3 regions of the Bradyrhizobium sp. AUGA SZCCT0160 genome follow, and region 3 is predicted to be linked to each of the others. Evidence: predicted binding sites of a transcription regulator. Region 3 holds the regulator's gene; each other region holds the start of a gene.
The links. The regulator LexA, encoded in region 3, represses DNA repair genes until DNA is damaged. The targets are predictions, from matches to a motif close to TGTTCNNNNTGTGTTCNG.
Positions count from the first base shown of each region.

Region 1: a site for LexA is predicted at 6,354-6,371, ahead of JQ558_RS33345 (ribonuclease T2 family protein). Genes of this name have one in related genera too.
Region 2: a site for LexA is predicted at 6,391-6,408, ahead of JQ558_RS19100 (PA0069 family radical SAM protein). Genes of this name have one in related genera too.

Region 1 covers NZ_JAFCMD010000030.1:28,078-38,751, forward strand. Annotated here, with positions in the region: gene uvrC (excinuclease ABC subunit UvrC) at 83-2,197, opposite strand; gene JQ558_RS33325 (outer membrane protein) at 2,418-3,041, shown strand; gene JQ558_RS33330 (class I SAM-dependent methyltransferase) at 3,151-3,990, shown strand; gene JQ558_RS33335 (cold-shock protein) at 4,073-4,288, opposite strand; gene JQ558_RS33340 (23S rRNA (adenine(2030)-N(6))-methyltransferase RlmJ) at 4,615-5,475, opposite strand; gene JQ558_RS33345 (ribonuclease T2 family protein) at 5,608-6,291, opposite strand; gene JQ558_RS33350 (hypothetical protein) at 6,458-6,916, opposite strand; gene JQ558_RS33355 (hypothetical protein) at 7,082-7,372, shown strand; gene JQ558_RS33360 (DUF3617 family protein) at 7,416-7,961, shown strand; gene JQ558_RS33365 (ATP-binding protein) at 8,147-9,532, opposite strand; gene JQ558_RS33370 (response regulator) at 9,552-10,235, opposite strand; gene JQ558_RS33375 (MarR family winged helix-turn-helix transcriptional regulator) at 10,334-10,674, opposite strand, start outside.
Region 2 covers NZ_JAFCMD010000011.1:128,152-138,825, reverse strand. Annotated here, with positions in the region: gene JQ558_RS19135 (glutathione S-transferase family protein) at 1-488, opposite strand, end outside; gene JQ558_RS19130 (hypothetical protein) at 667-993, opposite strand; gene JQ558_RS19125 (site-specific DNA-methyltransferase) at 1,172-2,305, opposite strand; gene JQ558_RS19120 (neutral zinc metallopeptidase) at 2,685-3,620, shown strand; gene moaB (molybdenum cofactor biosynthesis protein B) at 3,795-4,358, shown strand; gene JQ558_RS19110 (helix-turn-helix domain-containing GNAT family N-acetyltransferase) at 4,637-5,566, opposite strand; gene JQ558_RS19105 (glycosyltransferase) at 5,698-6,270, opposite strand; gene JQ558_RS19100 (PA0069 family radical SAM protein) at 6,430-7,590, shown strand; gene JQ558_RS19095 (VOC family protein) at 7,692-8,141, shown strand; gene JQ558_RS19090 (ribonuclease HII) at 8,224-8,991, shown strand; gene JQ558_RS19085 (glycosyltransferase family 39 protein) at 9,134-10,642, shown strand.
Region 3 covers NZ_JAFCMD010000006.1:15-10,688, reverse strand. Annotated here, with positions in the region: gene JQ558_RS11790 (dienelactone hydrolase family protein) at 1-55, opposite strand, end outside; gene JQ558_RS11785 (tripartite tricarboxylate transporter substrate binding protein) at 784-1,782, opposite strand; gene JQ558_RS11780 (ComEC/Rec2 family competence protein) at 2,078-4,387, shown strand; gene JQ558_RS11775 (hypothetical protein) at 4,430-4,852, opposite strand; gene JQ558_RS11770 (hypothetical protein) at 4,992-5,231, opposite strand; gene lexA (transcriptional repressor LexA) at 5,460-6,167, opposite strand; gene glp (gephyrin-like molybdotransferase Glp) at 6,381-7,592, opposite strand; gene JQ558_RS11755 (HAD family phosphatase) at 7,605-8,231, opposite strand; gene JQ558_RS11750 (hypothetical protein) at 8,392-8,688, shown strand; gene JQ558_RS11745 (PilZ domain-containing protein) at 8,863-9,102, opposite strand; gene JQ558_RS11740 (hypothetical protein) at 9,171-9,353, opposite strand; gene JQ558_RS11735 (GNAT family N-acetyltransferase) at 9,573-10,052, opposite strand.

The DNA.
Region 1 (10,674 bases), on a different contig from region 3:
CAACCGTGCAGGCCCCAGATGATCTGTCGCAGGCGACGGCCAAATGAAACGTCCAGGTGAACGTCATGTGAATCGGCTCCCTTTAACCCGGTTGCGCATGGAAAAACTCGAAAATCTTGCGGGCGCTTTCGGCGCTGACCCCTGGAACCTTGCCAAGGTCGGTGATCGAGGCCCGCTCGATTTCCTTCAGCGTTCCAAAGTGATGCAGCAAGGCACGTTTGCGTGACGGGCCGATGCCCGGAATCTCCTGCAAACCCGCTTCGCGGATATCCTTTTTGCGCAGTTTGCGGTGCGATCCGATCACGAAACGATGCGCCTCGTCGCGCAGCCGCTGGATGAAATACAGCACGGGGTCGCGCGGTTCGAGCTTGATCGCCTCGCGGTCCGGCATGAACAGCGTTTCCCGGCCGGCATCGCGGTCCGGCCCCTTGGCCACGGCCAGCAACGTGACCTGCGCCAGTCCGAGGCTCTCGAAGATCTGCCTTGCCGCGTTGAGCTGGCCGCGGCCGCCGTCGATAATGACCAGATCCGGCCATTGCGGAAACGAATCGTCGTCGGCCTTGATCGCGGCTTTTGCTTTGGCGGTATCGTCTTCCGGCGGTTTCAACAGCCGCTTGAAGCGACGCTCCAGCACCTCGCGCATCATCGCGTAATCGTCGCCGGGCGTCAGGCCTTCCGACTTGATGTTGAACTTGCGGTACTGGTTTTTGATAAATCCGTCGGGTCCCGCCACGATCATCGCGCCGACCGCATTGGTGCCCTGGATGTGGCTGTTGTCGTAGACCTCGATGCGCTTGGGCGCATGCGGCAGCCCGAGCGTCGTGACCATGCCCTGCAGCAGGCGGCCCTGGGTCGCGGTATCGCTGAGCTTGCGGCCGAGCGCCTCGCGCGCGTTGGTCAGCGCGTGCGCGATCAATTCCTTTTTCTCGCCGCGCTTCGGCGTCGAGACTTCCACCTTGTAGCCGGCCTTGACGGCGAGGGCATCCGCCAGCAGCGCGCTTTCCTCGATCTCGTGCGACAGCAGGATCAGTTTCGGCGGCGGCTTGTCGTCGTAGAATTGCGCCAGGAACGAGGCCAGCACTTCCTCCGGCGTGAAGGATTTCTCGGCGCGCGGGAAATAGGCGCGGTTGCCCCAGTTCTGGCCGGTGCGGAAGAAGAACACCTCGACGCAGGAATAGCCGCCCTCCTGGTGGATGGCGAACACGTCGGCCTCTTCCACGGTGCGCGGATTGATGCCCTGCTGCGACTGGATCGCCGACAGTGCGGCGAGGCGGTCGCGGTAGAGTGCGGCAGTCTCGAATTCGAGTTCGGCGGACGCCTTCTCCATCTCGCCGGCCAGTTCTTTTTTGACCAGATGGCTACGGCCGGACAGGAAGTCGCCCGCCTCACGCACCAGTTCGGTATAGCCGGGGAAATCGATCTCGCGGGTGCAGGGTCCGGAGCAGCGGCGGATTTGATAGAGCAGGCAGGGCCGGGTGCGGCTCTCGAAGAAGCCGTCGGTGCAGGAGCGGATCAAAAACGCGCGCTGCAGTGCCGTGATGGTGCGGTTGACTGCGCCGGCGTTGGCGAACGGCCCGAAATACCGTCCCGGCCGCGACTGCGCACCGCGATGTTTGAGGATCTGCGGCGCCCAGTGGTCGCCGGTGATCAGGATATAGGGAAATGACTTGTCGTCGCGCAGCTGCACGTTGAAGCGCGGCCGCAGCTGCTTGATCAGATTGGCTTCGAGCAACAGCGCCTCGGTCTCCGTCGTGGTCGAGACGATCTCGACCGCAACGGTGGCCGCAATCATGCGCAGGATCCGCGCCGGCAGCGGCGCGTTGACGCGGGCGTAGGAGGCAAGCCGCTTGCGGACGTTCTTCGCCTTGCCGACGTAGAGCACGTCGTGGCCGGTGTTGAGCATGCGGTAGACACCGGGCGAGGTCGGCGCCAGGCGCACGGCATTTTCGATCGCGGCGTGGCCGACCGCGAGCGGGCCCTCGGCCACGGTCTCCATGGCGTCCTCGGCGGTCTCCTCCGCGGGTTCCGGCAGGCGGGCCTCATCCTCCTCCTCGGCCGCGGACGTCGCCGGATCGAGATCGGCGGAGCCAAGCTCCTGCGCGGGGTCCTTTGCAGGGTCCTTTGAAAGCAAATCCGGCTGGGAACCCCGCCGCGGCTTGCCCGGAGCTTTCGGATGGTCGGTAGAATCGTGATCCATGGGCCTAAATTAAGCGCTGCTGGCCGGCATCGCCAGCGTGCCGGCGGCGACCGAGGCCATGCCGGGTAACACATTCTTAAGACTGATGATCGGGCGGTAAGAGGGCTTAACAACCCTTTAACTTAAAACTCTCGATAAATCTTACAGGAAAAAAGTGGAATTCCGTAACCAAGCCGGCCTCGGCCGGAAGGGTGCGGCTGTTGCGTAGTGGAGTTGAGTGATGGGCAGCTTTGTTTTGCGAACGCTAGCGGTTGTCGCCGCAGCCTGGACGATGTCGGCGCAGGCGGCCGATATGAATTACGGATCGCGCGCGCCCTATACCGTCAATCAGCCGCTCAATGCCTATAGCTGGGCCGGTCCCTATCTCGGCGGCAATCTCGGCTATGCCTGGGGTTCGGTCGCCAACAATCCGACCAAGCCGTCGGGCTTCGCAGGCGGCGTGCAGGCCGGCTACAACTTTCAGAACGGACCGTGGGTGTTCGGCCTCGAGGGCGATATCAACGCGAGCGGCGCGGCGGACACTTTCGCGCCGTGGAAGTTCTCCAACCCCTGGTTCGGCACGCTGCGTGGCCGGGTCGGCTACGCCTTCAACAACGTGATGTTCTACGGCACTGGCGGTCTCGCCTTCGGCGAACTGCGCGCCACCACGTTCGGCCTGTCGGAATCCCACACCACGGCGGGCTGGACCGCGGGCGTCGGCGCTGAAATGGGCTTTGCGCCGAACTGGAGCGCCAAGGTCGAATATCTCTATGTCGACCTCGCCAACACCAATTTTGTCATCACCGGAGCATCAAACGGCTACAGCTTCGGGCTGATCCGCGCCGGCGTGAACTATCGGTTCTGAGATCAAGAAAACGCAAAGAAACCGTCTGTTGCAGCCTCCCGGCGGCGCCAAGCCGCCGGGATTTTTTTGTCTCGTGGACAGTGCGCGGCGGCACGCCTAAAACTCGTCGATGCAGCCGGGGCAGCCAAGTCTGACCGCGTTGGGCGCCGCCCGCTTGCGCGCGGCGCATCAGGTGCTGGATAACGCATCGATCCTTCGGGATCCGCTGGCGTTACGCATTCTCGGCGACGATATCCAGGTCTCGCTCGACCATGCCCGGGCCCACACGTCCGGGCCACGGCTGCGCTGGTTCATCGCCGCGCGCTCGCGCATCTCGGAAGAAGCGCTGACGGAAGCGGTGAAAAATGGTGCGACGCAGCTCGTGGTGCTCGGCGCAGGGCTCGATACGCTGGCCTACCGGACGCCGCTCGCGGGTGGCCTGCGGATTTTCGAGGTCGATTTCCCCGCCACGCAAGCACGCAAGCGCGACATGCTGGCCGCTGCGACAATCGCCGTGCCGGACACGCTGACTTATGTCGGGATCGATTTCGAACGGCAGACATTGGCCGAAGCGCTGGACGCCGCAGGCTTTGTCGCCGCCAAACGCAGCTTCTTCAGCTGGCTCGGCGTGGTGCCCTATCTGACCGAGACGGCAATGTTCTCGACGCTCGGCTATATCGCGCAGCTCGAAGGCGGCGCTGAAGTGGTGTTCGACTATGTCAATCCCGCAAGCTCGGTCGCACCGGCCGGCCGCGCGGCGCATCAAGCGCTTGCCGAGCGGGTGGCCGCGGTTGGCGAAAGCCTTCAGAGCTATTTTGATACCGCATCGCTTTGCGCCCGCATGAGCGCGGCCGGCTTCCGGCATGTCGATGATGTCGGCCCTGACAGGATCGCGGCGCGGTTCTTCCCCGAGAGCGAACGCAACGCACCGGCGCTCGGCGGCCACATCATGCACGCGTCCACGTTCTGAGCCGCGCCTCGCGCTCAGCGGGATTTGGTGCAGGCAAAACTTCAGTCCGCTTTCACCGAGAAGCTTCAGCTCGCGCGTCAGCCTACGATGAAATCACCAGGTTGACCGCCTTGGGGCCCTTGCCCTTCTTGTCCGGTTCAACCTCGAATGTAATGCGCTGTCCTTCAGTCAAATCCTTCAATCCGGCCCGCTCAACGGCAGTGATGTGAACGAACACGTCGCGGCCGCCGTCATCTGGCTTGATGAAGCCGTAGCCGCGTTCTCCATTGAAGAACTTGACTGTACCAGTCATGGCCATCGGGAAAACTCCTCCCCCGCATTGCTGTGCCGCTACGCGCAATTCGCGTATCGGCCGACCGGACATTCGCTGCCGGAAGCTTGGCCACCTGAACTGATCGGGTCACGCACCGATCAGTCTGGATTTTTTTAGGCCTTGATCACTCCGCCGCAACCATTCGCGGAAGCGGAACGTAAAGCCAGTCATAACGGCCGAGCATAATACGGTTCCGCGCAAATTGACTATGGCTCAATCGCACTTTTCGGCCCAATGCCCTGCCTTGAAGGCTTACCTCGAAAGGCTTGCTTTCAAGGCTTGCTTTCAAGGATTGCGTTCAAGACGAGCCTTCAAGGTTTGGGCGTCTCAAGCCTGAACCGGCCGGCGCCGCCCTGGCCGAGCGGCTTTTCCAGTTCGGGTAAAATGGTCTTCAGCTCGCCCGCCAGCGTCCACGGCGGGTTGACGATCAGAAGCCCGGCGGAGGTGAGCGGACCGCCGGCCTGCTGCGGTGCGACGCTGAATTCGAGCCGCAGACATTTCCCGGCCGGCTTGCCGGTCTCAGCCACGGCGGCGACATGTCGCGCCAGGCCGTCGGTGATGCGCCGGCTCTTGACCGGATACCACAACAGATAGCTGCCGGTCGGCCATTTCGCATAGGCCTCCGCAAAGCCGTCGGCGAGCTTGTCGAACTCGTCCTTTTGCTCGAACGACGGGTCGATCAGCACCAGGCCGCGCCGCTCGTTCGGCGGCACGAAGGCCGGCAACGCCGTCCAGCCGTCGAGATCGACCACCCGGGCCTGGGTGTCGCGGCGCAGCGCATCGATCAATTGCTTGTGGGCTTTCGGCTCGATCTCGCACGCGGTGAGGCGGTCCTGCGGCCGCAGCAGCGCACGCGCGATCAAGGGCGATCCGGGATAGGCTTTCAGCTCGGCTTGCGCGTTGAAGGCCCTGACGATGTCGAGATAGGGCGCCACCAGCGGCAACGCATTTTCCGAGAACCGTGCCTGCATCACCCGTGCGATGCCGGTCAGCCATTCGCCGCTGCGGCTGGCCTCGTCGCCGGACAGATCGTAGCGCCCGGCGCCGGCATGGGTGTCGATGACGCGAAAGGCGGCGGGCTTTTCCTGCAGATAGGTCAGCATCCGCACCAGCACGATGTGCTTGATGACATCGGCAAAGCCGCCGGCATGAAAGGCGTGTCGGTAGTTCATGATAAGGGGTTACGACATCGCGGCGAGGAAAGTAACCGTCATTGCGAGGAGCGAAGCGACGAAGCAATCCATTCTTCCTCTTGCGGGACCATGGATTGCTTCGCTGCGCTCGCAATGACGGTAGAGTGACCTCTAACTCCCGCGCACCGGCGGCATCACGACCTCGTCGCGGCGGCAGGTGCGGCGGTCGATTTCCTCGCAGGAGCGGAATTGCAGGTCCTTGCTCATGCAGACCCTGACTTCGCTGAGCCGCCGGCTGCTGCAGACGACCGAAATCGCCGAGCTGCTCAGGCCGGGATTGACCTTGATGAAGGCTGCCTCGAGCGCCTCGGGGGCGATCGTCTTCGATTCCGACAATTGCAGGAATTCCTCGGGGATCTTTACCGCGGCGCGGGCTTTGCGGATGTTCTCGAAATAGGCCCGCGCGCCAAGGCCGGAACAGGTGCCGTGCTTGTCCCATTCGTTGAAGATCAGCCCGGGCGCCGGCATCAGGTCGAGCATCGACGACATGACGTTGCGGTCGAGACGGGGCGACGGCCGCTGGCAATATTCGGGAAAGCCGCGCTCGTATTGCGGCCACAGGCCGTGAACCACGAAGGAAAACGGGCGCTCGCACTGGATCTGCGCAGAACGGCCGCTATTGCCGCGTTCGGAGGCGGCCTCGCAGAAGGAGGGCGACCATGACAGGGCCAGCACGTAGAAATCGAACTCGCCAGGGGCGTTCTGCCGGCGGTCCTGCGCGGCGGCGTGGCCCGCGGTGACCAAAACAAGTGCCAGGGAAATCAGCAGCCGCGAAACAATGACCGATGGAAACATCAAACGCTCCCTTAACTCGCAAAAGCATGACGGTACTCGATCACCCGAGCCTAGCAGGGAGCCGGAACATTTCAAGAACAAAAATGGCGCTAGGCGCGAATCGGGTGGCGCCGGCCACCGCGATCGAAAAACTCAGGCAGGAAACTTAGGGTAAGCTTGGGTAAGCTTAAGGCCGTGCGGCCTTGCAGCCGGGGTTATAGGCCCAGTTGCGGTCCAGCCCGGTGACGCACCATTCGACACCCTGGCCGAAGCCGGCAAAGCCGCCATCCTCGAGGATCGAATAGTGCACGTTGCGCACCTTGCCGTCGCTCAGCATCACGTCGCCGGTGCAATAGCGGCGCGGAATGTTGTCGGATTGCCAGGGCCGGAACGTGGTTTCGTGGATCCGGCCATAAGCGGTGATGGTCAGGGGCGAATTCCAGAAGGTGCTTTCCTTCTCCCGGAACTGCGAAATGATGGTCGGCAGCGCCGATTCGCACGGCGCAACGCGTCCGTCATAGCGGGGACCGGACAGCCAGAAATTCAATTCCAGCGGATTGGCGGCCTGCGCCGACTGGCCGAATGCCAGGACGGCGAGTGCCGCGGCCAGGCCGAGGGTTTTCAACGATGTGAAGAGGGTGCGCATGGAAATTCCGCCGGTCATCCAACCGTCAGGACCGTGCCGTGAAGCCCGGACGAGGTCAAGTGCAGCGCGGCAACACCTTGCAGGCAAGTCGGGGTTTGGCCGTAACCCATTCTTTTCATGGCCGCCGGCGCACTCTATGGTGGCCCCAGCGAAATGGAGTCGGCGATGCAGAGAATTGGGGCCGCGGGCCTGGTTGCGATATGCGGGTTGCTGGCGGCTGCGCCGGCGCAGGCCGACTGGGTGCCGCCGTTCAAGGGCAATGATACCGGCGGCATTGTCGCCTATTCGCTGGCGAGACAGGCGGATGCGCGCCAGCTCGCGGTCGATCACTGCGCCGGTTACGGCAAGGTGGTGAAGTTCCTGGCGGTGCAGCCCTATGAGGGCGGATACCTCTCCTTTGCCTGCCGCTGGGTGCCCTATGGGACCGACGCCCGGCCGCTGCGCACGCTCTACTGAGCGGGACCTGAGCGCCTGAACCACGAATAAGGGGAGCGCGAGCATGGCGCGACAGCTTGATTCCGTTTGTTTGGTGCTTGGCCTGCTCGCGGTGTGGCCTGCGAGCCATGCCAGCGCCGTCGAGCTGCCGGTGCGCAAGGCCGGCCTGTGGGAAATGAAGGTGGTGCAGACCGGCTCGCCGGTGCCCGAGATGACGATGCAGCAGTGCACCGACGCGACCACCGACAAGGATATGAGCACCTCGTTCTCGCCGATGACCAAGGACGCCTGCTCGAAAAACGATATCCAGAAGACCGCGACCGGCTACGTCACCGATTCCGTCTGCGGCTTCGGCGGCATGTCGGTCAAATCGCGTGCCGAGATCACCGGCGACTTCAACTCCGCCTACACCGTGAAGTCGACATCGAACAGCACCGGCGCTCCGGCCGGCGTGCCGCGCGATTCCACGGCCACGATCGAGGCGAAGTGGCTCGGCGCCTGCAAGGCCGATCAAAAGCCCGGCGACATCATCATGCCGGGCGGCATGAAGATAAACCTCAAGGACATGGAAAAGCTGAAGGGTTTGTTGCCGAAGCAGGCTCCGAAGTAATTCGCTTGAATCTCCCCGCCTAACCAATGCCGTCATGCCCGGGCCTGTCCCGGGCATCCACGACTTCCTTTGCCGCCAAGACGTGGATGGCCGGGCACAGGCGAGCGGAAGCGACGCCGTCCTTCAGACGGCTATGCCCGGCCATGACGAGATAGCGATCCAAGAAGTGGTGCGGGAGAAGTGCCCTACACCGGCACCCTGACCGCCGCCCTTAATCCCCCCATCGGACTGTCGCCGAGCGTGATGTCGCCGCCATGCGAACGGGCGATGTCGCGGGCGATCGCCAGCCCAAGGCCGGTGCCGCCTTCGTCCTGGTTGCGGGCGTCGTCGAGCCGCAGGAACGGCTTGAACACTTCCTCGCGCATGTTGGCCGGAATGCCCGGTCCGTCGTCGTCGATCGTGACCGTCAGATAGCGGTGGTCGCGATGGCCGGTGATCGAAATCGCATTGGCGTGCCGCGCGGCGTTGGAGACGAGGTTGGCAAGGCAGCGCTTGAACGAGGCCGGTTTTACGGTCACCACCGGCAGGCCGTGGAAAGCCACCGTGGCGGTATGGCCGTGGCGCTCGGCATCGCTGCGCAATTCCTCCAGCGCCATCGACATGTCGGTCGGCTGCGCGACCTCGCCGCTGTCGCCGCGGGCAAAGGCGAGATAGGCCTCGAGCATCGCGGACATTTCGTCGACGTCCTTGCGCATGCCGTCGACCTCGGGAATGTCGCCGATCAGCGCGAGCTCGAGCTTGAAGCGGGTCAGGATGGTGCGCAGATCGTGGCTGACGCCGGCGAGCATCGCGGTGCGCTGCTCGATCGAGCGCTCGATGCGCGCCTTCATCTCCAGGAACGCCTGCGCCGCGCGCCGCACTTCCCGCGCGCCGCGGGGACGGAAGTTCGGCGCCTCGCGGCCCTTGCCGAAACTTTCGGCGGCGTCGGCCAGCCGCAGGATCGGCCTGATCTGGTTGCGCAGGAACAGCACCGCGACGATCAACAGGATCGAGGACGTGCCCAGCATCCAGAAGATGAAGATCTCCGAATTGGAGGCGTAGGCCGCACTTCTTTGCGCAAAGATGCGCATGACAGCGTCATCGAGCTGGATGCGGATCTCGACGAGGTTGGATTTGCCGACGGTGTCGATCCAGAACGGGCGGCGGATCTGGCGGCCGATCTGTGCCGACAGGGTCTGGTCGAGCAGCGAGAAGAACGGCTTCGGCCCCGGCGGCGGCATGTCGCCGACCGGGAGAAAATCGACCACCAGCTGCAGCCGCTGCCCGACGAGGCGCAATTGCGCGCGGTCCTTGTCCTGCGGAAAGAACTTGTAGATGTCGATCAGGCTGGCGATATCCTGCACCACCGCGGCCGACAGGCGCCGCGTCACCGTGTTCCAGTGCCGCTCCATGAACACGAACGCGACCACGGTCTGCAGCACCACCATCGGCACGATCATGATCAAGAGCGCGCGGGCATAGAGGCCGGTCGGCATCCAGCCCTTGAAGGCGTTGCCCATCCAGCCATTGACCTTGGAGACCCGGCCGGCGGCGGTGCGGATCAGCGTGAGGCCGGTGTCGAGCGTGCTCATCGCGCTTGGTTCGTTTGGCTCACGGCGACGCCACCAGGCGATAGCCGATGCCGCGCACCGCCTGCAGGAACAACGGATTGGCCGGATCTTTTTCGATCTTGCGGCGCAGCCGGTTGATCTGCACGTCGACGGCGCGCTCGTTGACGGTGCCGCCGCCGGTCAGCGCCGCGCGCGGCACGGTTTCGCCGGGGCTCAGGCTCAGGATGCGCAGCATCTCGCGTTCGCGGTCCGTCAGGTGGATGATCTCCTCGCCTTCGCGCAGCTCGCCGCGTTCGAGATGATAGACGTAGGGCCCGAACGCGATCTGCTCCAGCGTCTCCACCGGTGGCGTCGCGGTGCGCTTGAGGATGTTGCCGATCCGCAGGACCAGTTCGCGCGGCTCGAACGGCTTGGCCACATAATCGTCGGCGCCGATCTGCAGCCCTTCGATGCGGGCTTCCGCCTCATGGCGCGCCGTCAGCATGATGATCGGCACCGAGGAGGAGGTGCGGATGAAGCGGGCGAGATCGAAACCGGTTTCGCCGGGCATCATGACGTCGAGGATCAGGAGATCGAAATGCAGGCCGAGCAGCTTGGCGCGGGCGTCGGTGGCGCTCGCCGCGGTCGTGACGCGATAGCCCTCGCCGGACAGGAAGCGCGACAGCAAGTCGCGGATACGGCGGTCGTCATCGACCAGCAGCAGATGCGGGGCGTCGTCGGCCATTTGCCGCGGCGTCCGCACGGAGGCTGCGGCGATGGTTGGGTTGGCAGTTGCGTTTGGAATTCCGTTTGGGGTTCCGTTTGGGGTTCCTTGGGCCACAGTCACTCCCTTGGCTTCTTTCCGCTGCCGAAGATCGTCTCCAGCACCTTGTCCGGGTCGTCGCGATCGATCATCGCGCGCAGGAACTGCCGCACCGTTTCCTGGCCGGCAGGATCGATATCCTGCATGGCGCGGTTGATGCGATCGGTCTGCAGCCCGGCGAGCTTGCCCACCAGGGCCTCGCCCTTCGCCGTAGCGTAAAGAAGGCGCTGCCTGCGGTCGTTATTGCCGGTCTTCTGCACGATATAGCCTTCGTCCAGCAATTGCTTGAGCACACGGCCCAGCGACTGCTTGGTGATGCGCAATACGTCCAGGAGGTCGGCGACCTTGAGGCCGGGGTAGC
Region 2 (10,674 bases), on a different contig from region 3:
CACAGCGCCATGTCGGCAACGGTGTAGGTGTCGCCGACCATATACTTCTTGCCGGCGAGGTGATCGTTCAGCACGGCGTAGTGGCGCTGCGCCTCGAACTGGTAGCGGTTATGGGCATAGTCGTGGTTCTGGTCCTTCGGCGCAAAGTGCTTGAAGTGCACCGCCTGGCCCGAATAGGGCCCGATGCCGGTCGCGACGAACATCAGCCATGAGAGCAGCTGCGCGCGGTTCTGCGGCGTGTTCGATGGCAGGAAATTGCCGGTTTTCTCGGCGAGGTAGAGCAGGATGGCGTTGCTGTCGAAGACGAGCACGCCGTCGTCGTCGATCGCCGGCACCTTGGCGTTGGGATTGATCTTCAAAAATTCCGGCTTGAACTGATCGCCCTTGCGGGTGTCGACCGCGACAGGTTCAAAGGCGATGCCGGCTTCCTCGAGGAAGAGCGCGATCTTGGTCGGGTTGGGCGAGCCGTTGAAATAGAATTTGAGCATTTTTGGAAAAATCCCTTTGCTTCTTGCCTGCCAGCGCTGCGAGCCGGGCGCGGGTGACCCTACCGCAGCGCGGCATGTCCATGCTCAAATTTTTCGAAGCAGCGCAACCGACGAGTCTGTGAGGCAGGGCGCGGCGCGGCAAAGATGCCCACCGCGGCGCTCAGCTCAGCTAAGCCGATCAGCCGAGGTAGAAAAAACCCACCAGCCCGACAACGATCAATCCCGCGCCCGCCAGGTCGATGATGGTGGCGAAGCGAATGGCCGAGTGCAGGTTCGACGCCTGAATCATCCGCTCCGACCGGCGCGCATAGCCGTGGACGATGATCTGCTGGTTGAAATCGCTGTTCGCTTCCAGCCGCTCGGTCAGGCCGACGCAGATCAGGAGCACGCCGAGGATGACGAAGCCGGCAAAGCCCAGCAAGGTGAACAGCAGGATCGGGGGCACGCCGATCAGGAAGATCGGCAGCAGTGGCAACACCAGTAATGAATCGGATTGGGAGCGCATCGGACGGCTCGCTGTGGCCGCAAATAACGGCCTGTATGGGTTAAGCAAGCAATGAATATAGCTACGAATCACGGCAAAACAGGGGGCGGCAGACAGCGTAAATCGCAGGGCTGGTATCTCGCGGGTTGCGACGCCATGGCCAGGTTGAAGGCAGGATCAAAAAATCCGCAACGGCGGGTTAACCCGCCGCCATTCCGGAGCGGATCTCGGCGCGCAGCTCGTCGATCAGCCGCAAGCCCTTCTTGGTCTCGACGTGCCAGAAGGTCCAGCCGTTGCAGGCGCCGGAGCCCTGGGCCACCGCGCCGATGCGGTGGATCGAGCCGACCTTGTCGCCGAGCATGATGGCGCCGTCGGCGCGGACCAAAGCGCCGTGGCGCTTCTTGGAATCGACCAGTTTGGTGCCGGGCGAGATCATGCCGCGCTCGATCAGTTCGGAGAACGCCACGCGGGGTGCGTCGCGGGCGGTCATGAAGGGCGCCAGCGTCGCCTCGGGCAGCGGTTCGATCGCAGCTATGCGGGCTTCGGCCGCAGCCGCATAGGTCTTGTCGCGCTCGAAGCCGATGTAGCGGCGGCCGAGACGTTTTGCCACGGCGCCTGTCGTGCCGGTGCCGTTGAAGGGATCGATCACGAGATCGCCGGGCTTTGACGACGACAGCAGCACGCGCGCCAGGAGGCCCTCGGGCTTCTGGGTCGGATGCACTTTCTTGCCGTCGTCGCCCTTCAGACGCTCGTCGCCGGTGCAAAGCGGAATCAGCCAGTCGGAACGCGCCTGCACGTCCTCGTTGGCGGCCTTCAGGGCTTCATAGTTGAAGGTGTAGCCTTTTGCTTTCTCGTCGCGCGCCGCCCAGATCATGGTCTCGTGCGCATTGGTGAAGCGGCGGCCGCGGAAATTCGGCATAGGATTGGTCTTGCGCCAGACGATATCGTTGAGGACCCAGAAGCCGAGGTCCTGCATGATCGAGCCGACGCGGAAAATGTTGTGGTAGGAGCCGATCACCCACAGCGTCGCCGACGGCTTCATGACGCGGCGGCAGGCGAGCAGCCAGGCGCGGGTGAAATCGTCATAGGCGGCAAAGGATGAAAACTTGTCCCAGTCGTTGTTGACGGCATCGACATGCGATTCGTCGGGACGCTTGAGATCGCCCTTGAGCTGCAGATTGTACGGCGGATCTGCGAACACCAGATCGACGGAGCCTGCCGGAAGCTTCGACATCTCGGCGACGCAATCGCCTACGACGATACGAACACTCTCTTCGGACTCGAATTTAGTGCGGGGCGCCCTTGCAGACGCCCCGCGACGCGACACTACCATGACTCAATTACTCTGACTCAGGCGACGCTGTCGGCGACGCGGGACTAAACAACCGACTGGCGTTACATTGACCGGGCAAAGTAAAAATCGACTTAATCAGTATTGCTGCTCGGACAGATTTGCCGGGGCTGATTAGCGTTTAAGCGCACCAAAGCGATTTGCAGCGAGGCCTGTCCCGCACTTGATGCGGGATGGATGCCGGTTCGCGTCAGGAAAACGCGTCAAATCAAGAATCTGGCGCCCCGTTCCGATTCAATCGGAATGGAAACGGCGCTAGGCAATAATTGCCGGGCGGGTTATTGATTAATGGAATGGAAATTTTACGTCTGTGCCGCGTTGGGTATCCAAGGGCAATCCGCCGGGATGAGGAATTTGCGCCATGCGTTACGATGACTTCCGCCGCAGCGACTCTATCGACGACCGTCGCGACGACAGCGGTGGCGGTGGTGGCGGCGGCTTCGGCATTCCGATGGGCGGCGGTGGCGGGCTCGGCATCGGCACCATTATCGTGCTCGGCCTGGTCGGCTATGCCTTCGGTATCGACCCGCGCATCCTGATCGGCGGCGCGGAAATTCTCACCGGCGGCAGCCAGCAGGCGCCGACCTACCAGACCGACCGCCGGTCGGGCCCGGCCACCACAGGCGCCCCCAAGGACGAGATGGGCAGCATGATCGCCGGCGTGCTCGGCGAGATCGACGATCGCTGGAACGAGATCTTCCAGGCCAGCGGGCAAACCTACAAGGGGCCGCGCATCGTGCTGTTCCGCAACGCCACCAATGGCGGGCGCTGCGGCATGGCGCAGTCGGCGATGGGGCCGTTCTACTGCCCGCCTGACAGGCAGATCTTCCTCGACACCCAATTCTTCCGCGACGTCGAGACGAAGTTTCGCGGCTGTTCGGGCAGCTCCTGCAAATTCACCACCGCCTATATCATCGCGCATGAGGCCGGCCATCACATCCAGAACCTGCTCGGCATTCTGCCGCGCGTGCAGCGCATGCAGGAGCAGGCCGGCAGCAAGGCGGAAGCCAACGCGCTCCAGGTCAAGGTCGAGTTGCAGGCGGATTGCCTGTCCGGCGTCTGGGTCAACCGCGAGGAAAAGAAACGTCCGGGCTTCGTCGAACCCGGCGACATCGAAGCCGCGCTGACCACGGCCACCGCGATCGGCGATGACACGCTGCAGCGCAAGGCGACGGGCAGGGTGGTGCCTGATTCATTCACCCACGGCTCCGCGGCGCAGCGCAAGCAATGGTTCATGACCGGCTACAAGCAGGGCACCGTGCAGTCCTGCAATACGTTTGCCGCAGGGGCGTTGTAGCGCGAGTTATGCTGTAGAACGCGTCATCCCCGGAGGAACGCACCTGCGTTCGCTCGGGAGGTGCTCGCCTCTTCGGCGAGCCTCGAAGGATAAAGCGCTCGTAGCCATCCTTCGAGGCGCGCAAGAGCGCGCACCTCAGGATGACGTCGGAGTGAGAGGCAAAGGGTAGTTCAAATGTCCTCCATCGACGAAACCAAGCAATTCGTACCGCTCAATATCGCCGTGCTGACGATCTCGGACACGCGCGCGCTTGCCGATGACAAGTCCGGTGCGACGCTGGCGGAGCGGCTGGTCGCCGCCGGCCATCACCTCGCGGCGCGCGAAATCATCGTCGACGACGTCGATGCGATCCGCGTCATCATCCGCCGATGGATCGCCGATCCCGGTGTCGATGCCATCATCACGACAGGCGGCACCGGCTTCACCGGCCGCGACGTCACGCCGGAGGCGGTCGAGCCGCTGTTCGAAAAGCGGATGGACGGTTTCTCCACCGCGTTCCACATGCTGAGCTACGCCAAGATCGGCGCCTCGACGGTGCAGAGCCGCGCCACCGCCGGGGTTGCCGGCGCGACCTTCATCTTCTGCCTGCCGGGCTCGCCCGGCGCCTGCCGTGACGGCTGGGACGGCATCCTCGCCGCCCAGCTCGATTACCGCACCCGCCCGTGCAATTTCGTCGAGATCATGCCGCGGCTCGACGAGCATCTGCGCCGCCCGAAAGCCAAGGGCGCGTCGGTTTAGCCGTATCCGTAGGATGGGTGTCGCGTAGGATGGGTTGAGCTCTTCGCGAAACCCATCATCTTTTCTTTGCGTGATTGATGGGTTTCGCGAAGAGCTCAACCCATCCTACGAGTCCGGGGCTGGTGGCCGTCAGCGCGGCCGCGTCATCTTGATCAAAAGACGCCAAACTCCACGCCACATGTCACGGTAAGCTTCCGCACGTAGCTCGTGCGCCCTTCCCTTATAAAAAGCGAGCAGGTCCGACGTGACGCGCCGCGGCGTGTCGCGACGCCCCGGCTTCACAGCTCGCGTTCCCAGGTCTCGCCAACAAGGCTCTGGCCAAAACTTCGATGTGGCTCGGTCGCGACCAGCTCAAAGCCGGCGTCCTGATAGATCTTGCGCGCGGCGACCAGGATGCTCTGGGTCCACAGCGTCATCCTGCGATAGCCGGTCGCCCGCGCGAAGGCGACGCATTCGGCGACCAGCCGCTGGCCCAATCGCTGGCCGCGTCCGGCCGGATCGACCAGCAGCAGGCGCAGCTTGGCGATGTCGTCGCTGTGCTTGACCACAAACACCGAGCCGACCTGGACGCCATCAAGCTCGGCAATCCAGCAACGCTCGCGCGAGGCGTCGAACGAGGTCAGGAATTTCGCCGCGATCTCCGCCACCAGCGCTTCGAACGAGGAGTCAAAGCCATATTCGCTGGCGTAGAACGCGCCGTGGCTCTGCACCACCCAGCCCATGTCGCCGGGGCGGTGGGTGCGCAGGATCGCCGGCGCCGCCGCCGCCCCTGATACGCCGAGCAGCCGCTCGATCGCGGCCATCGCGCCGACGAGCCTCGCGCTGCCGCCGCGCGGCAACGCGGCCAGCATTGCGCCGATGTCGTCCTGCATGCTGCGTTCGAGTTTGGCGAAGGTCTGGCGTCCCTTGGCCGTCAGGGCGAGCTGGAATTGCCGCCGGTCCGCCGGCAGCGGCTTGCGGGTGATCAAGCCATTCTCGTCGAAGTTCTGCACGATCCGGCTGAGATAGCCGGCGTCGAGCCCGAGTTCGGCGCCGATCTGCTTGGCCGAAAGGTCTTCGCGATAGGCAAGTTCGTACAGCACCCGTGCCTCGCTGAGCGAGAACGGGCTCTTCATCAGTTGCTGGTCGAGCACGCCGAGCTTGCGGGTGTAGAAGCGGTTGAAGGCGCGGACCGCCGCGACTGCTTCATCGGAATTATTCTCGGACATGGCGCACCTCAATAGTTGCCATTGTCATATAATTATTTGACTATAGCAAGTAAATTCTGATGCGAACCGGACCCCGTTTACTTTGCATGGGGTTGCTTTCGCGATTTTGTGTCTGACCTTGGGAGAGGCGCCTAGGCGACAACCATGATCCGGCTGCGCAGCAAGGTGCGGGAGCGCCGGCCGAGCTGGCGCAGCAGCCGGGCTTCGGAACGGCGGACATCTGGCCGGTAGCCGCCGAGCCGGTCGTAATGGTCGTGCGCGATGAGCAGGCCCTGTTCTGCCGAGGGCCCCGTGATCATGCGGGCGATGAATTTGAGGCCATCGCGGAAGCCGGCATCGGCATAAGGCGAGCGGGCATAGCGGAAGATTCCGGCGCGAGGCCGGCCGCTGCTCGATACGCTCTGGATGAATTGCGCGGTCTCTTCGATCCAGCCCGAGTCGAGCACGGCGCCGGCATGCAGGAACATCAGCCAGGGTGAGCGCGCCTGGCGGGCACCGGCGGCGAGCGCCGCAGCGCGCGTCCCCTCGAAGGCCATGAAGCGGCAGCCGGCGACGTCGGCCACCCGCTCGATCACGCTGCTTGCGGAACGGTCGACCAGCACCACTTCGCGGATCAAGCCGGCAGCGGCGCCCGGCACCAGCGCCGCCAGGGTGGCGACGGCGGGCTGTTCGACGCCTTCAGTAGGGATGATCACGCTCAACATAATGAGGCTTCGTTGGGGCTCAGACGGTGAAAAACGCCGTTTGTTATCACCTTGTCACATTCAAAACAGCCTTTGCCTTGCGGATTTTTGAGGCAGCTCTCGTGTGCATTTGTCAATCGATGTTCTTGCTTTGTTCTAAAGACGTGTTACGTTCCAGGCATGAGCCGAGCATCCTCTCATGCCCTCAAGCACCCGCCGGTCACGGCGCCCTCCGAACCGGCGGGTGCTACTCCTTTTCCTGAGCTTGATGTCGCGATCGAACGCGAGCGGCGGCGCGGCCGCGGCGCCCAGTCCAACGACAGCGGCCGCTTCGAGGCCGAGGCGCGCGTCGCCTTCGATGACGGCTGGCAGAGCCTCGAAGACCTGCCGCCGTTCAAGACCACGGTCGGGCTCGACACTTCGCGCAAGGTCATCACCCGCAACGACTCGCCCGATATCGGCTTCGACCGTTCGATCAACCCCTATCGCGGCTGCGAGCATGGCTGCGTCTACTGCTTCGCGCGGCCGACCCACGCCTATCTCGGGCTGTCACCCGGGCTTGATTTTGAAACCCAGCTGCTTGCCAAACCCGATGCGCCGGAGTTGCTGGAAAAGGAACTGGCGGCGGCGGGCTACGAACCGCGGATGATCGCGATCGGCACCAATACGGATCCCTATCAACCGATCGAGCGCAAATACAAGATCATGCGCGGCATTCTCGAAGTGCTGGAGCGTGCCGGCCATCCGGTCGGCATCGTCACCAAATCGGCGCTGGTAACGCGCGACATCGACATCCTCCAGCGGATGGCAAAACGCAATCTGGTCAAGGTCGCACTGTCAGTGACGACGCTCGACCCGAAACTCGCGCGCACCATGGAGCCGCGGGCATCGACTCCGCCGAAGCGGCTGGAGGCGATAAAGCAACTGGCGGAAGCCGGCATTCCGGCAACCGTGATGGTCGCGCCTGTGATCCCCGCGCTGAATGATTCCGAGATCGAGCGCATCCTCGATGCCGCGGCGCATGCCGGCGCGAAAGAGGCAAGTTATGTGCTGCTAAGGCTGCCGCCGGAAGTGCGCGATCTGTTCCGCGAATGGCTGATGGCCAATTATCCCGACCGTTATCGCCACGTCTTCACGCTGATCCGCGACATGCGCGGCGGCCGCGACTACGACTCGCAATGGGGAACCCGGATGAAGGGAACCGGGCCGATGGCCTGGATGATCGGACGCCGCTTCGAAATCGCCTGCGAGAAACTTGGACTGAACAAGCGGCGCCTGAAACTGACCACCGATCATTTCGTTAAGCCGAAGCGGAGCGGGCAGCAGTTGAGTTTGTTCTGAGTGTTCGTCATTGCGAGTGAAGCGAAGCAATCCATGTCCGGACAAAGAAGAAGGGATTGCTTCGTCGCTTGCGCTCCTCGCTATGACGAAAGGAGAACTGCATGAAAAAGAATCCACCAATCCCACGACTGACCGTCATCACGCTCGGCGTAACCAACATGCGCGCCAGCATCGCCTTTTATGAAGCGCTGGGTTTTGCGCGAAGAGTTCGCTCGACCGGCGAGGCGGTTGCCTTCTTCGACACCGGCGGCCCGGTGATCGCGCTGTTTCCGTGGGATCAACTGGCACAGGACGCGACGCTGCCGGACCATCCGCGGCCCAGCACCTTCCGCGGGGTGACGCTGGCTTGGAATTGCGCCTCACGCGAGGAAGTCGATACCGTGCTGGAGTTTGCCACCGCCAAGGGCGCCTCGCTGCTGAAGGCGGCGCATGAGACGGCGTACGGCGGCTACTCCGGATATTTCGCCGACCCCGACAATCATCCCTGGGAAGTCGTGGTCGCCCCCGGCATCGAGGTCGGCGAAGACCGGCGGTTGCATTTGGCGGATTAGGGGAAGCCTGTCGTGACTGAATAGCGGGAATTGGGGTTAGTTCCAGGTTGCGCGCTGGCGCGTGCTTGCCCACCATCCCGGCATGATTCGGGATAAGTCGTCCAAGAAACCAGCGACCAAATCGGTCGCCAAACAGGCAAAACTGCCGAACGGCGTGATCGCGGTGGCGCCGCCGAGCTTTCGCCGCGAGCGCGCGCTGATCAAGCGCGGCGTCTGGCCGATCGCCGGTTGCGACGAGGCCGGGCGTGGTCCGCTGGCAGGCCCGGTGGTGGCCGCTGCCGTGATTCTCGATCCCAAACGAATTCCCAAAGGCATCGACGATTCGAAGCGGCTGACTGCGGAGCGCCGTGAGGAACTGTTCGAAGAGATTTGCGCGACCTCGTCGTTTGCGGTCGCCTTTGCCTCGCCGGCGCGTATAGACCGCGACAATATCCTGCGCGCCTCGCTGTGGGCGCTGACGCGCGCGGTGCGGGGCTTGCCGGAAATCCCCAAATATGTGTTCGTCGACGGCCGCGACCGGATCGAGGCGCCATGCGACTGCGACGCCGTGATCGGCGGTGATGGCATCGTGATGTCGATCGCGGCCGCTTCGATCATCGCCAAGGTGACGCGCGACCGCCTGATGTGCGCGCTGGCGCTGGATTGCCCGGGCTACGGCTTCGAGACCCACAAGGGCTACGCCGTGCCGGAACATCGCGAGGCGCTCGACCGGTTAGGTCCCAGCGTCCACCACCGCCGCTTCTTCGCGCCCGTCATCGCCGCGCGCGAAAAACATCAGCCCGGCACGGTCGAGCCCGATCTGTTCACGGTCGAAACGCAAATCGATGCGGATGTCTCGGCGGCTCTCTAACGCACCTTGCCGCGTTTCCTGACGCGAGCCGGTATCCACCTCGCTTGAAAACGCGCTAGTTGCCTCGGCGGCTGGCGCGCTCTATCAAATGGTCTCGAATAGGCCGGACCCATGGGATCGGCTGGGGCATTTCGGACGTTTCATGCGTTTCACCTCCCTGGTTGTCGAACTGATCCGCGCCCGGCCGCGGCTGGTGGTCTGGCTCGTGGTGCTGCTGCAGGCGGCAATGTGGCTGATCCTGCCGATGCTGCTCTATCGCAGCCCACCCGGCGATATCGCCACCGTTCTGGCGTTCGGCAGGGAATATCAGGTCGGGACCTGGTTCGGCCCGCCGCTGGCGTTCTGGCTTGCCGACATCGCCTTCCGCGCGGCCGGCAATCATGTGTTCGGGGTCTATCTGCTGGCGCAGATCTGCGCGGTCGTCACCTTCTGGGGCTTCTATCAGCTCGCGCGCGCCATCGTCGGTGGTCAGCAGGCGGTGCTCGCGGTGCTCTTGAGCATGACGGTGGTGGCCTTCAGCTCGCCCGGCGTCGAATTCGGCCCGCTGGTGCTGGCGCGCCCGCTGTGGGCGCTGCTGTTGCTGCATTCCTGGCGACTGATCGGCCAGAACCGGCGCAGCGCCTGGTTCGCATGGTCGATCGAGGCAGGCTTGTTGCTGCTGACGACATCGGCCGCGCTCGGGCTGTTGCTGCTGATCGCAGGATTTGCCGTCGCCACCGCGCGCGGGCGGCGCACCTTGATGTCGCTCGATCCGCTCTATGCACTTCTGGTGATCGTCGTACTGGTGCTGCCCTATCTGATCTGGGTCGTTCGCGCCGACGTGCTGGCGATGCCGCCCTTGCCTGCCATCGATGATCTCTCGGGCCGGGCGATGCACTGGGGCGGGCTGCTCGGCGGCCTGTTGCTGGCAACGACCGGCATCGTGCTGATGGTGATCCTCAACTCCGGCGCGTTTGTCCGCAAGGCCGAGGAAGCGCCGATCATCTATCGGCGGCAGATCGATCCGCTGGCGCGCCAATTCGTCTACACGTTCGCGATCGCCCCGGCGCTGTTTGGCAGCCTGATTGCCGGCGTGTTCAACCTCGAGCGCGTCACCGGCGGCGCCGGCGTTGCCCTGTTGATGTCGGGGCTGGCCGTGATCGTCGCGACCGGCGATCTGGTGTATCTGCGGCGCCAGCGGCTGCTCCGCACGGTCTGGGCCGCGGCGGTCGCGGCACCGGCTTTCGTGGCCATCGCGGCCACGCTGTTTCTGCCCTGGACCAGCGGCGCCGAAGTGTCGACCTCGCTGCCGGCGCGGACGATCGCGCATTTCTTCGGCGACAGTTTTGAGCGGCGCACCAACCAGCGGCTGCGCGCGGTGGCCGGCGATCCGCAGCTCGCGAGCTTCGTCGCAATGGATAAGGGCCGGCCGCATCTGTTGCTCGACGCCACGCCGGAACGCACACCGTGGCTTTCGCTCGCGAAGTTCAATGAAACCGGCGGCGTCGTGCTCTGGCGCGCATCGGACACGTCAGGCGCGCCGCCTCCCGAGATCGCGCGGCGGTTTCCGGGCCTCGTGCCGGAAGTGCCGCGCGCGTTCGAATGGATGGTGAATGGCAGGCAGCCGCTGCTGCGCGTCGGCTGGGCGATCGTGCGGCCGAAGGCGCCTTGAACCCGATCCTCATGGTGAGGAGCGCGTCTTCG
Region 3 (10,674 bases):
TGAAGAGCCGGGTGGCTAAAATCTTGCGCAAGAGTCCGATGATCGCCCGTCGCATCAAGCACCTCGCCGAAGTCAGGGTTGAACGGCGCTGAATGTCAGAAGGCAGTGTTGACTCACCCGCGACCAAGTTGATGGCCGAGAGGCCATGGCGCAGCAGCGGGCATTGATCACGAAAACAGAAAAGTGCCTATCAGCAAACCGGCTGCAAATGACCAGAGTCCCAGAGTACAAATCGAGACCACGCGGACAAGAATACGGAAGTCGTCGTCCGGCGCGATTTCGTGCGATCGGTCCGTCATTTCAGCCACCGCCTGCGTTGGCCGCTAGGTTAAGGGCTAGGATCGCTGTTTCCGTCGAAAAATAGGCAAAAAATGGGCAATCAAGCTTGCAGATTCAGGTGAAAACCAGATCAACCGTTGCTCAAAGTCACCAGCCGCACCGCGATCTGCGGCGACAAGGCGAATCATTTTGACTGTGCAGCGGGGCGAGTTGCTTACTTGAGCAACCCTGAGAGATCGCCAATGTTCGAGGCCATTGCAGCACTTCTCATAATTCTCAGCGTCGGCATCCTTGTCGCTCACGCGCTGGACGCCTACAGGTCGTGGAAATAGTGCAGCTTGGGGCCGTGCGGGTCACGGTTGCAGGAGCGCGCGCCTTACTGATCTATTTGAGATTCCGCTTGGACATGGCGGCAGGAGATGCTCCGGACATTAACCGGCCGGACCACTAAGCCTTCGCGGTCGTCGGGTTGCCGTCAGGCGACGACGAGGCTTGCGGTGCGCCTCACTTCGCCAGCCCCAGCGACTTCAGCGCCTTGCCGTTGCTCTCGTCGTCGGCCTTCATGAACTCGCCATACCTTGCCGCATCCAGATAGATCATGTCGAAGCCGCGCCGGGTCATGAAATCCTTGAACTCGTCGCTGTCCCAGGCCTTCTTGATCGCGGCCTCATACGTCTTGGCGATCTCTGGCGGCAGGCCCTTGGGCGCCGCAAAGCCGCGCCACACGCCCTTGTGAACCTTGTGACCGGTCGCCTCCTCGGTGGTCGGCACGTCAGGGAAGTTCGGCGCGCGCTTGGGCGAGAAGAAGGCGAGGCTGCGGATACGCCCCGCCTTGATCAGTGCCTCGGCTTCCGGCATCGAGCACGCGACGAAGTCGACGCCGCCGGCGGCCAGATCCGTCAGCGCGGTCGCAGCGCCCGTGGACGGCACCCAGCGGATCGAGGTCGGCGAAACGCCGTCGGCCTGCATCAGGCCGGCGAGCGCGACATGCCAGCTTCCGCCTTGCCCGGTGCCCGAAGCCGCCACCTTGTTCGGGTTCGCCTTGATATGCGCGAACAGCTCCTTGACGTTCTTGTAGGGCGAGTCCGCCTTGACGTGGATCGCGGCGAAGTCCTGGTTGACCAGCCCGAGCGGCGTGAACTTCTCGAACGTAAGATCGGTAAGCCCCGCCCAGTGCATCAGGGTGATCTCCAGCGTGATGAGGCCGAACGTGTAACCGTCGGGCGCTGCCGTCGCGATCGCCTGGTGGCCGACCACGCCCGATCCGCCGGTGCGGTTCACGACGTTCACCGGCTGCTTGAGATCGCGCTCCATGATGTTGGCGATCTGGCGCGCGACCGCGTCGGTGCCGCCGCCGGCGGCCCACGGCACGATCAGCGTGATGGGTCGCTCCGGGAAAGCCGCTTGCGCGTTGCCGGCGCCGAGCAGGCTTGCGGCTGCAAGCCAAGCAAGGGCAACATTTCTGGCCAGACTCTTGGCATCGCGGATTATTTGGCGAAGCATTCGCAAACCCTCCCCATTTTGTTTTTGATGCGCCGGGCATTGCACCGCGGCGCGCACTTTTTGCGCTACCCGCCATTCGGGCGGCGGAGCGCCGGCATGTCAAGGGGAAGTGCCGGCACGGGGCGCGGCGAGGCACCGGCGACGCCCTTGCAAAAGGCCCGATCACCTCGTTCTGCGACATCACGGCAGGATGAGCGGCGGCGCCTTTCCCCGATATTCCACTTCCGTTCTGCTAGCCGACACCTCACACCTTCCGGTAGCTTTGTGTCCGCGAGCGTATCGTGTGGGTAGCTTGATGTCGGAGCAGGGCAACACGCCGGGCCAAAGGCGAGGCTACGCCGGCACGTGGCCGCCGCGTGGGGCGGCGCCGGTCGGCGGTCTCGCGCCCCGGCGTCTTGCGCTGTGGGCGCCGCTGATCGAGACCTTGCGGCAATGGGCGCGCGCGGAGGCGGGGGCGGGGCGTTTGCTGCCCTGGGTGCCCGTCGCGTTCGGCACCGGCATCGCCTTGTATTTTGCCGCCGACCACGAGCCGGTGCTGACGGTCGTGGCGGTTACCGCCATCACGCTGTGCGCGGCGGCGTTCCTGCTGCGGCGGCACAAGGTGTTTCCGATCGCAGTCATGATCGCGGCCGTCGCCGCCGGCTTTGCGATCGCTACCTGGAAGACGGCGCGGATCGCGCATGGCGTGCTGGCGCGGCCGATGTTTTCGGTGTCGCTGACGGGATATGTCGAGACCCGCGACATCCGCGAACGCACCGACCGTTTTGTGCTGCGCGTCGTGACCATGGAGAGCGCGCGCGACGCGACAAAAATCGAACGCGTGCGGCTGTCGGTCAAGAAGGGCACCGCGCCTGACGTCGGCAGCTTTGTCGAATTGAAGGCGCGGCTGTTGCCGCCGATGTCGCCGCTCCGGCCCGGCAGCTACGATTTCGGCCGCGACATGTTCTTCTCCGGCATCGGCGCCTCCGGCTTTGTGATGGGTGCGATCAAGGCCGCGGAAGCGCCTGATGGCGGCGGGTGGAAGCTGCGCTATTCGGCGTTCATGCAAGGCATGCGGGATGCGATCGACGCGCGGATCCGGACCGTGCTGGAAGGCGACAAGCGCGCGATCGCGACCGCGCTTTTGACCGGCCGGCGCGACGCGATCTCCGAGCCCGTCAATGAGGCGATGTTCATCTCCGGACTTGGCCATGTGCTGTCGATATCGGGCTATCACATGGCTGTCGTCGCGGGCGTCGTGTTCTTTGCGGTACGGGCGCTGCTGGCGCTGTTCCCGACGCTCACGGTTGGCTTTGCGATCAAGAAATGGTCGGCGGTGGCGGCACTCGCAGCATCCGCGTTTTATCTGCTGCTGTCGGGGGCTGAAGTCGCGACCCAGCGTTCATTCTTCATGACGGCTGTGGTGCTGATCGCCGTCATGGTCGACCGCCGCGCCATCACGTTTCGAACGCTCGCGGTGGCGGCGCTCATTGTCCTGACCATTGCACCCGAGGCGCTGGTGCATCCGAGCTTCCAGATGTCGTTTGCGGCGACGCTGGGGCTGGTGGCGCTGGTGCAGCTCGGCATGCCGCGCCTGTTCGCGCAGCCGGATCATTCCGCGACCGCGCAGGTGGCGCTGTGGGGCGGCCGCGAGATCACGATGCTGCTGCTGGCCTCGCTGGTGGCGGGCCTCGCCACCACGCCTTATGCGGCGTTTCATTTCCACCGGGTGACGCCCTACGGCGTGCTCGCCAATCTGGCCGCGATGCCGGTGGTCTCGGCGCTGGTCATGCCGGCGGGATTGTTCGGGCTGGTCTTCATGCCGTTCGGCTTCGACGGCATCTGCTGGTGGGTGATGGGCGTCGGCATCGACTGGATGATCGTTGTCACGCAATGGGTCGCGGCCTTGCCGGGCGCGGTCGGCCGTGTGCCGGCGTTCGGCATCGGCCCGCTGATTGCGGCGAGTATCGGCATCATCCTGCTCGGCCTGTTACGAACGCCGCTGCGCTATACCGGCGCGGCCGTGGTGCTGGTGGCGGCGGTGTGGGCGGCGAGGGTGCCGCAGCCGGACATCCTGATCTCCGCCGACGGGCGCAATGTCGGTGTCCGCGGCCAGGACGGCAAACTGCATTTGATGCGGGCGGCCAAGGTGACTTCGACCGGAGCCTCGCGAGATGGCTTCCTCGTTAGGGAATGGCTGGCGGCGGATGCCGACGCGCGAAAGCCTGCCGATGCTTCGCTCACTGAGGGCGTCTCATGCGACGAGAGCGGCTGCGTGACGCAAGGCGCCGGTGGCGGGTTCGTGGCATTGGCGCTGCGGCCGGAAGCGCTGGCGGACGATTGCGAACGCGCGGCGCTGGTGGTGACCGCAAGGCAGGCGCCTGCGGCGTGCGGCGCTTCTGTGATCGATGCGGAGCGTCTGCGGCGGCAGGGCGCCATGGTGCTACGGCGAAGCGTCGGCGGATTTACCATCGATGCCGTCAAGCCTAGGGGCGTCGATCGCCCATGGTCGCAGGCGATCGCGGGCGAAGGTGACGCGGAGACAACCATCCTCGCGCCACGCCGTGCGGCGCCACGTGCGGTCGATGCGACCCCGTCGGAAGCGGACCTGCAGGCCGAGGAATAAGGATTCACGTTCCCCGGCGGGGCGCGACCGGCGGCGCGGAATTCAACCGGTGGAAAGCGGTGTCGTCGTCGTAGTGTCCGCCTTCGTTGCCGCGCGCTCGGGAATCGGATGCACCACCGGCAATTGCAGCACGGTGACGCGCTGACCCTCGCAAAGCTGCGTCACCAGCACATGGCTCCCGTCCGGAAACTCGATCGCGTCGTGATGACGTTCCTTGATGTGCGGATCAATGGTGTTGAACTTGCCGACGCGAAAACCGATCGTCCGCGTCCAGATCCAGCGATTGTCGTATTTGACGTCTTGCGCGAAGGCCAGTTCGGTCCCGGGCAGCATGCAGACCGCGACTGCAGGGTCGCGTTCGCTGGCAAAGCCGCGGGTCGAGGTGCCGCGGAAGGTGGTCGATATCAATGTCTCGCCGACCTCAGCAGGACGCGTTGCCATCGCGTGCAAACTATAGTCACACATCGGATCGCTCCCTCGTAAGAGATAGAGACCCGTGCCTCCCTCGAGGCGCTGGCCTCTATCAGAGTGGACTTGAGCAAAGTCTATTCCTGTTCTGGACATTTGTGCGACGGAAAGGCCGGCGCAACCGATCACAAACGCGCTACGGCGGCTGCGGATTTTCAGGCATCGGCGGCAGCGGAAGTTCGAAGGCGCCGAGATGGAATTGCTCCCGTCCGTCGTCGGCAATCCCGGGTAGCGCGACCAGCGTGAACGCGGCCTCCGGAAATTGCTGCCAGATCGCGAGATCTTCCGCCGTCACTGTCAGCCAGCCGAACCGGAGCATGTAGCGGCCCGGCTCGGTCACTAGGCCCGCCCGCTGCCAGGTGATCTTGGTGATCATATTGCTGACCACGTCGCGTCCCCCCGTTCGCACGCTTTCGAGCGCGCCTCAAACCAAACAGCGCGCTCACGCCGCCAGTTTTTGCTGCGTTCTGGGCAATTGTGGGACGTATGCAAGCGCACCGCGACGGTTAAGGCTGTCCCAACTTGCAGGCAACGAAAAGCCCCGGTCGATGGCCGGGGCTTTTTTGCGGTGCCGAACGCGGCTTGCATCTGGCGCGGGCCGCGCTCAGTACTTCCGGTACAGCCCGATCAGCTTGCCCTGAATCCGGACCCGGTTCGGAGGCAGGATGCGGACTTCATAGGAGGTGTTGGCGGGCTCCAGCGCGATCGAGGCGCCGCGGCGGCGGAAGCGTTTCAGGGTGGCTTCCTCCTCGTCGATCAGCGCCACCACGATATCGCCGGTGTCGGCGGTCTCGTTGCGCTGGATCAGCGCCATGTCGCCGTCGAGAATGCCGGCGTCCACCATGGAATCGCCGCGGACTTCGAGCGCGTAATGTTCGCCGGAGCCGAGCATGTCCGGCGGTACGCTGATGGTGTGGCTGCGGGTCTGCAGCGCCTCGATCGGCGTGCCGGCGGCGATCCGGCCCATGACGGGAACGGCGACCGGACGGTTGCCATCGTCCTCGGCGGGCGCGCTGGCGGCGCGGACCTTGCCGAGCGTGCCTTCGATGACGCTCGGGGTGAAGCCGCGGCGGCCGTTGCCGTTACCGGCGCCCGCAAGCTCGGGCAGCTTGATGACTTCGATGGCGCGGGCACGGTTGGGCAGGCGGCGGATGAAGCCGCGCTCTTCCAGGGCGGTGATGAGGCGGTGGATGCCGGATTTGGAGCGGAGGTCGAGCGCATCCTTCATTTCGTCGAAGGAGGGCGGCACGCCGGCTTCCTTGAGCCGTTCGTTGATGAAACGCAGAAGTTCATACTGTTTGCGCGTAAGCATCTCGAGCAATCCCCCGGTTGGCGCGTCGTAATTCGTGGTCGTTCAGCTTGCAGAGGCCGCGGTCTCAAATTCGGAAGTCCAAAACTCCCATTTGTAGACACTAGCTCTCGAAACAAATCATGAACGGACACTATATGTTCGATACATGTTCCGCAACCACTTAATTTCAGGTGAACGCGCGCCGAGTTCACTCGAACAGGCCGCCCGGACGCGTCATTCCGGCAGGCGCAGGAACTCGCATGGCGTGCCTTCAGGCACCGCCGGCGCAAACGGCGGACGTATCAAAAGCGCCCGTGCCGCAGCGAGATTCCCAAGCAGCGACGAATCCTGGTGGCTCACCGGCACCGCGATCAACGCGCCGTCTTCGCGCTGCTCAAGCCGTGCGCGAAGATAGTCTTCGCGCTGGTCGTTGGCGGGAAGATCGCGGCCGAGCAGGGCGGTCTCACGCGCGTGATGGATGGTTTTTCGGCCCGACAGCGCGCGAATCAGCGGCACCAGAAACAGGAAACCGCAGACATAGGACGAGACCGGATTGCCGGGCAGGCCGATCACCCGCATCGCCCCGAGGCGCCCGTGCATCATCGGCTTGCCCGGCCGCATCGCGATGCGCCAGAACGCCATCGCGACGCCCTCGGCCTCCAGCGAGCGCTTGACGAGGTCGTGGTCGCCGACCGAGGCGCCGCCCATCGTGATCAGGATGTCGGCGCCCGATGCGCGGGCGCGGCGGATGCCGTCGGTGGTCGCCTCGACCGTGTCGGCGGCGATGCCGAAATCGATGGTCTCGGCGCCCTCGGCCCGCGCCAGCGCGCGCAGCGCGTAGCCGTTGGAGTAGACGATCTGGCCGGGGCCCGGGATCGAGCCCGGCATCACCAGCTCGTCGCCGGTGGCGAGCACCGCCACCTTGGGGCGGCTGATCACGGCAAGTTCCGGATAGTTCATGCCGGCAGCGAGCGACAGATCGCGTTCGGTGAGGCGGCTTCCTTTGGTGAGCAGCACATCGCCCTCGCGGAAATCGGCGCCGGCGGCGCGGATATGCCGTCCCGGTCTTGCAACTTCCGTGATCGTGATGTGGTCGCCGCTGGCGGCCGTGTCTTCCTGGATGATGACGGCGTCGGCGCCATCAGGGATCACCCCGCCGGTAAAAATCCTGACCGCTTCGCCCGGGCCCACCTTGCGTTCGAACGGGCGGCCCGCCGCGACTTCGCCGATCACCTTCAGCCGCGCGGAGAGGTCGGCGGCATCGGCCGATCGCACCGCATAGCCGTCCATCGCCGACATCGCCCGCGGCGGCTGCGTGCGCTTTGCGGCAAGGTCGCGCGCGAGGACGCGATGCCAGGCGGTGTCGAGTGCGGCCATTTCTTCCGCCAGGGGATCGGCGCCCGCAAGGATCGCGGTCAGTGCATCAACGACCGGCATCAGGGCCACGGCAACACCCTCTCAAATTCCCAGCGCGGCAAGCGCCTTTGCGACATCATCCGGCCCTGTCACATGCACCGCGGCCAGGCCGCGGGCCCGCGCGCCGTCGATATTTGCTGCGGAATCGTCGAAGAACACGATGCGGGAGGCGGGAACACCGATCGCCTTGACGACATGATCATAGGCCGCCGCATCGGGCTTTCGAAGCCCGATCGTCGATGACAGGTAGATTTCGCGGAAATGGCCGAGCAGGCCGGCATAGGCCTGGCTGAAATGCACGACATGCGCGTTATTGGTGTTGGAGAAGGCATAAAGCGGCAGCCGTTGTCCGGCGCGCGCCAGCGATGCTGATATATCGGGCATTTCGCCGGCGAAGATCGCGTTCCAGCCTTCCAGGAACTCGGCGTCCGTTATTCCGATGCCCAACGAGACTCGCAGGCCTGCGAAGAATTCGGCATCGCTGATCTCGCCCCGCTCGTGACGATGCCAGGCGTCATTGGGTGAGAATCGCTCGACCAGCTGTGCGGGCTCGCAGCCGGCATGGCCGGCCCAAGTGGCGACCACCTTGCCGAAGTCGATATCGAGGACGACGCGTCCGAGATCGAACAGCAGCGCGTCGGCGGAGTTGGGGAGAAGCGGGGCGTTCATGCCAGACGTTTACAAAACTGGACAGCTCTGGGCAACGACTTGGCTGCAGCCAACGAAATGCGCGTTTTCGCGAGCAATTCCCGCCCAATCCAGCATTTAGGCCGGCGCGGGAGCTGTGCTATTCGTTTGGCAGGAAAGTCCGGGGAGTGATCGCATGAAAATGATTGGCATCGTGGCTGTGATGGTCTTGCTGGCCGGGCCGGCGTTGGCCCAGCAGGCACCCGTTCAAAGATACGGGGAGGAGGATAAGGAAAAGACGCGATCGGATATCGCGGCGGAGAAGGAGGCCGAGCGGGCTTACAAGCGGTCGCTGGGCAATATTCCGGAGCAAAAGAGCACCGATCCCTGGGGAACCGTGCGCAGCGACAATGCCGCCCCGAAAGCCGCCGCCAAGGCGCCCGCGAAACCAAAGGCGGCCAAAACGGATAGCAAGGCCGAGACCACCGCAAAACAATAACAGGCATCCGCCGGCAGCTTGCCGGGGCTGTGAGACCGGTAGCCCGCATGAGCGCCAGCGACATGCGGGTATCGGAGGAAATGCTGGAGTCCCGGATGTCGCGGAGCCTGTCATCGGGCGCGCGTTTGCGCGACCCGTTGGCTCATCCGGACTACGCAACCCCCGGCTACACAACTAATCGAAGGCGACACCGATCCGGTATTCCTTGCGCCAAACAATGTGGCACGGCAGCTTCAGGCCATCTTCCGGCACAATCAATGTGAAGCTTTGAGGCACCCGGACGATATCGAATATCTCAAGCGCTGCTCCCGTAGCGGAGATATCGCGGATCATGCATCTGATCTTGTCGCCGCCGTGATCAATCTTCGCGGGCTTGGCGACACGGAAGCGAGGCGCAATTCGAGTTTCGACCATAACCGGACTCTCCGGTTGAGCAAAAAAAATCATCGTCGGACTAAACGTCTGATGGTCGCGTCTTGGTTCTAGAATTTGATCTTTGAATTTTGATATTCCTGACTCGTCAGGATTTCTCGGGCCGCATCGCGCAGGTCTCTAATCATTTTGGCCGTTTCGTCCGCTGCTTTTCCAGTGGCCGCCCTGCCGTGCCCTTCGAGGCTATCCGCCGAGTCCTTCAGTAGATCAGAAATTTTCTTTAACTTGAGCATCGATTGGTCCAGCAACGAGATCAAATTTCTCGACAATGGAAACAATGCCAAGCCGGATGCGACCCGACAAACCGGGTCACCGCGCCATTGTGCGCCCGAAGCATTACCCCAATGCGACCCAACCTAACGTAGAAATACTGAGAGTTTCTTAACTGGAAGCAGCGCGGGTTCCGTTCTGTGGACAGTTTGAACCGTGGCTGGTTCCTGCCGCGATATGCTTCACATCCGCTTCTCGAAGAACACACTCGCCGCGGTGGATTGCGGCGCTTTCAGCGCGTAATCGCCAAACGCGGAACATTCCCGGAATCCCGTGCGAATATAGAGCCGCATCGCCGCGATCTGGCGCGTTCCTGTCTCCAGGCGCAACACAGGAAGTCCGGCGCCACGCACCTCGTCTTCGATGCGCGCGAGAATGGCGTCGGCAACGCCCTGGCCCCGCGCGATGCCGCGCACATACATGCGCTTGACCTCGGCATATTCAGGGAAGAGGGCGACGCCGCCGCAGCCCACCGCCGCGCCGTGACGTCGCGCGAGGAAGAAGCGGACATGCGGTTGAAAGATCGCATCGATGGAAAAGCCATGCCGCTGCTCCGGCGGATACTCCACCGCAAGCACGGCCTCGAGCTCGCCGATCAGCAGGCGCACCTCATCGGTCGCGGCCAGCGCAACTTCGATCTGCACGTCATCGCCCTTGCTCATCGGTGCTCCTTCTTGGACCCGTACGTTGGCGAGCTTGGCCCGGGCGGGCGAAGCGATATCAGGATTTTTTCAGATTCGTCCGCACAATTGCAACGAGATGCCGAAGATTGCGGGCAGCTTAGCGCGATCGATCAAATGTCGAGTAATTGACATTACCGCCCATCCGCAGGCGAGCCGTGTTTGGTGGCGTTGGGCACGATTCTTGGCGGCGTCATGCCGGGGTTCGGCGCAACTGCAAAGCTGTCTGTCGCCTGATCCGATGCGATCGGCTTGAAGGAGACCGGCCGCCGCGATGTCGCGAAAGCCGTTCAGGCTTGCGTGCAATGACGCCTGGGCGCGACAAAACGACCCGACGGGCAAATCAATTCTGGTTTTCGGAAAACGCGTCAAGCCCCAAAGTAAAATATATTTCTGTTTACCAGAAGGAAAATCAGGTGCATATCTTTGCCCATCCCGTCCTACTCAGAAGGGCGTCGGCCGTCGTCACGGACGTTGGACGGGTTGCGGTGGACGCTGGTTTGCGCTGAGACGACGGCGCGGACGAGCGTACGGCAAAACCGTGTGGTCCTGGCGCCCGTTGCAGGCGTCAAGCTGTCGGGTAGGCGAGAGCCGAAACGGCAGC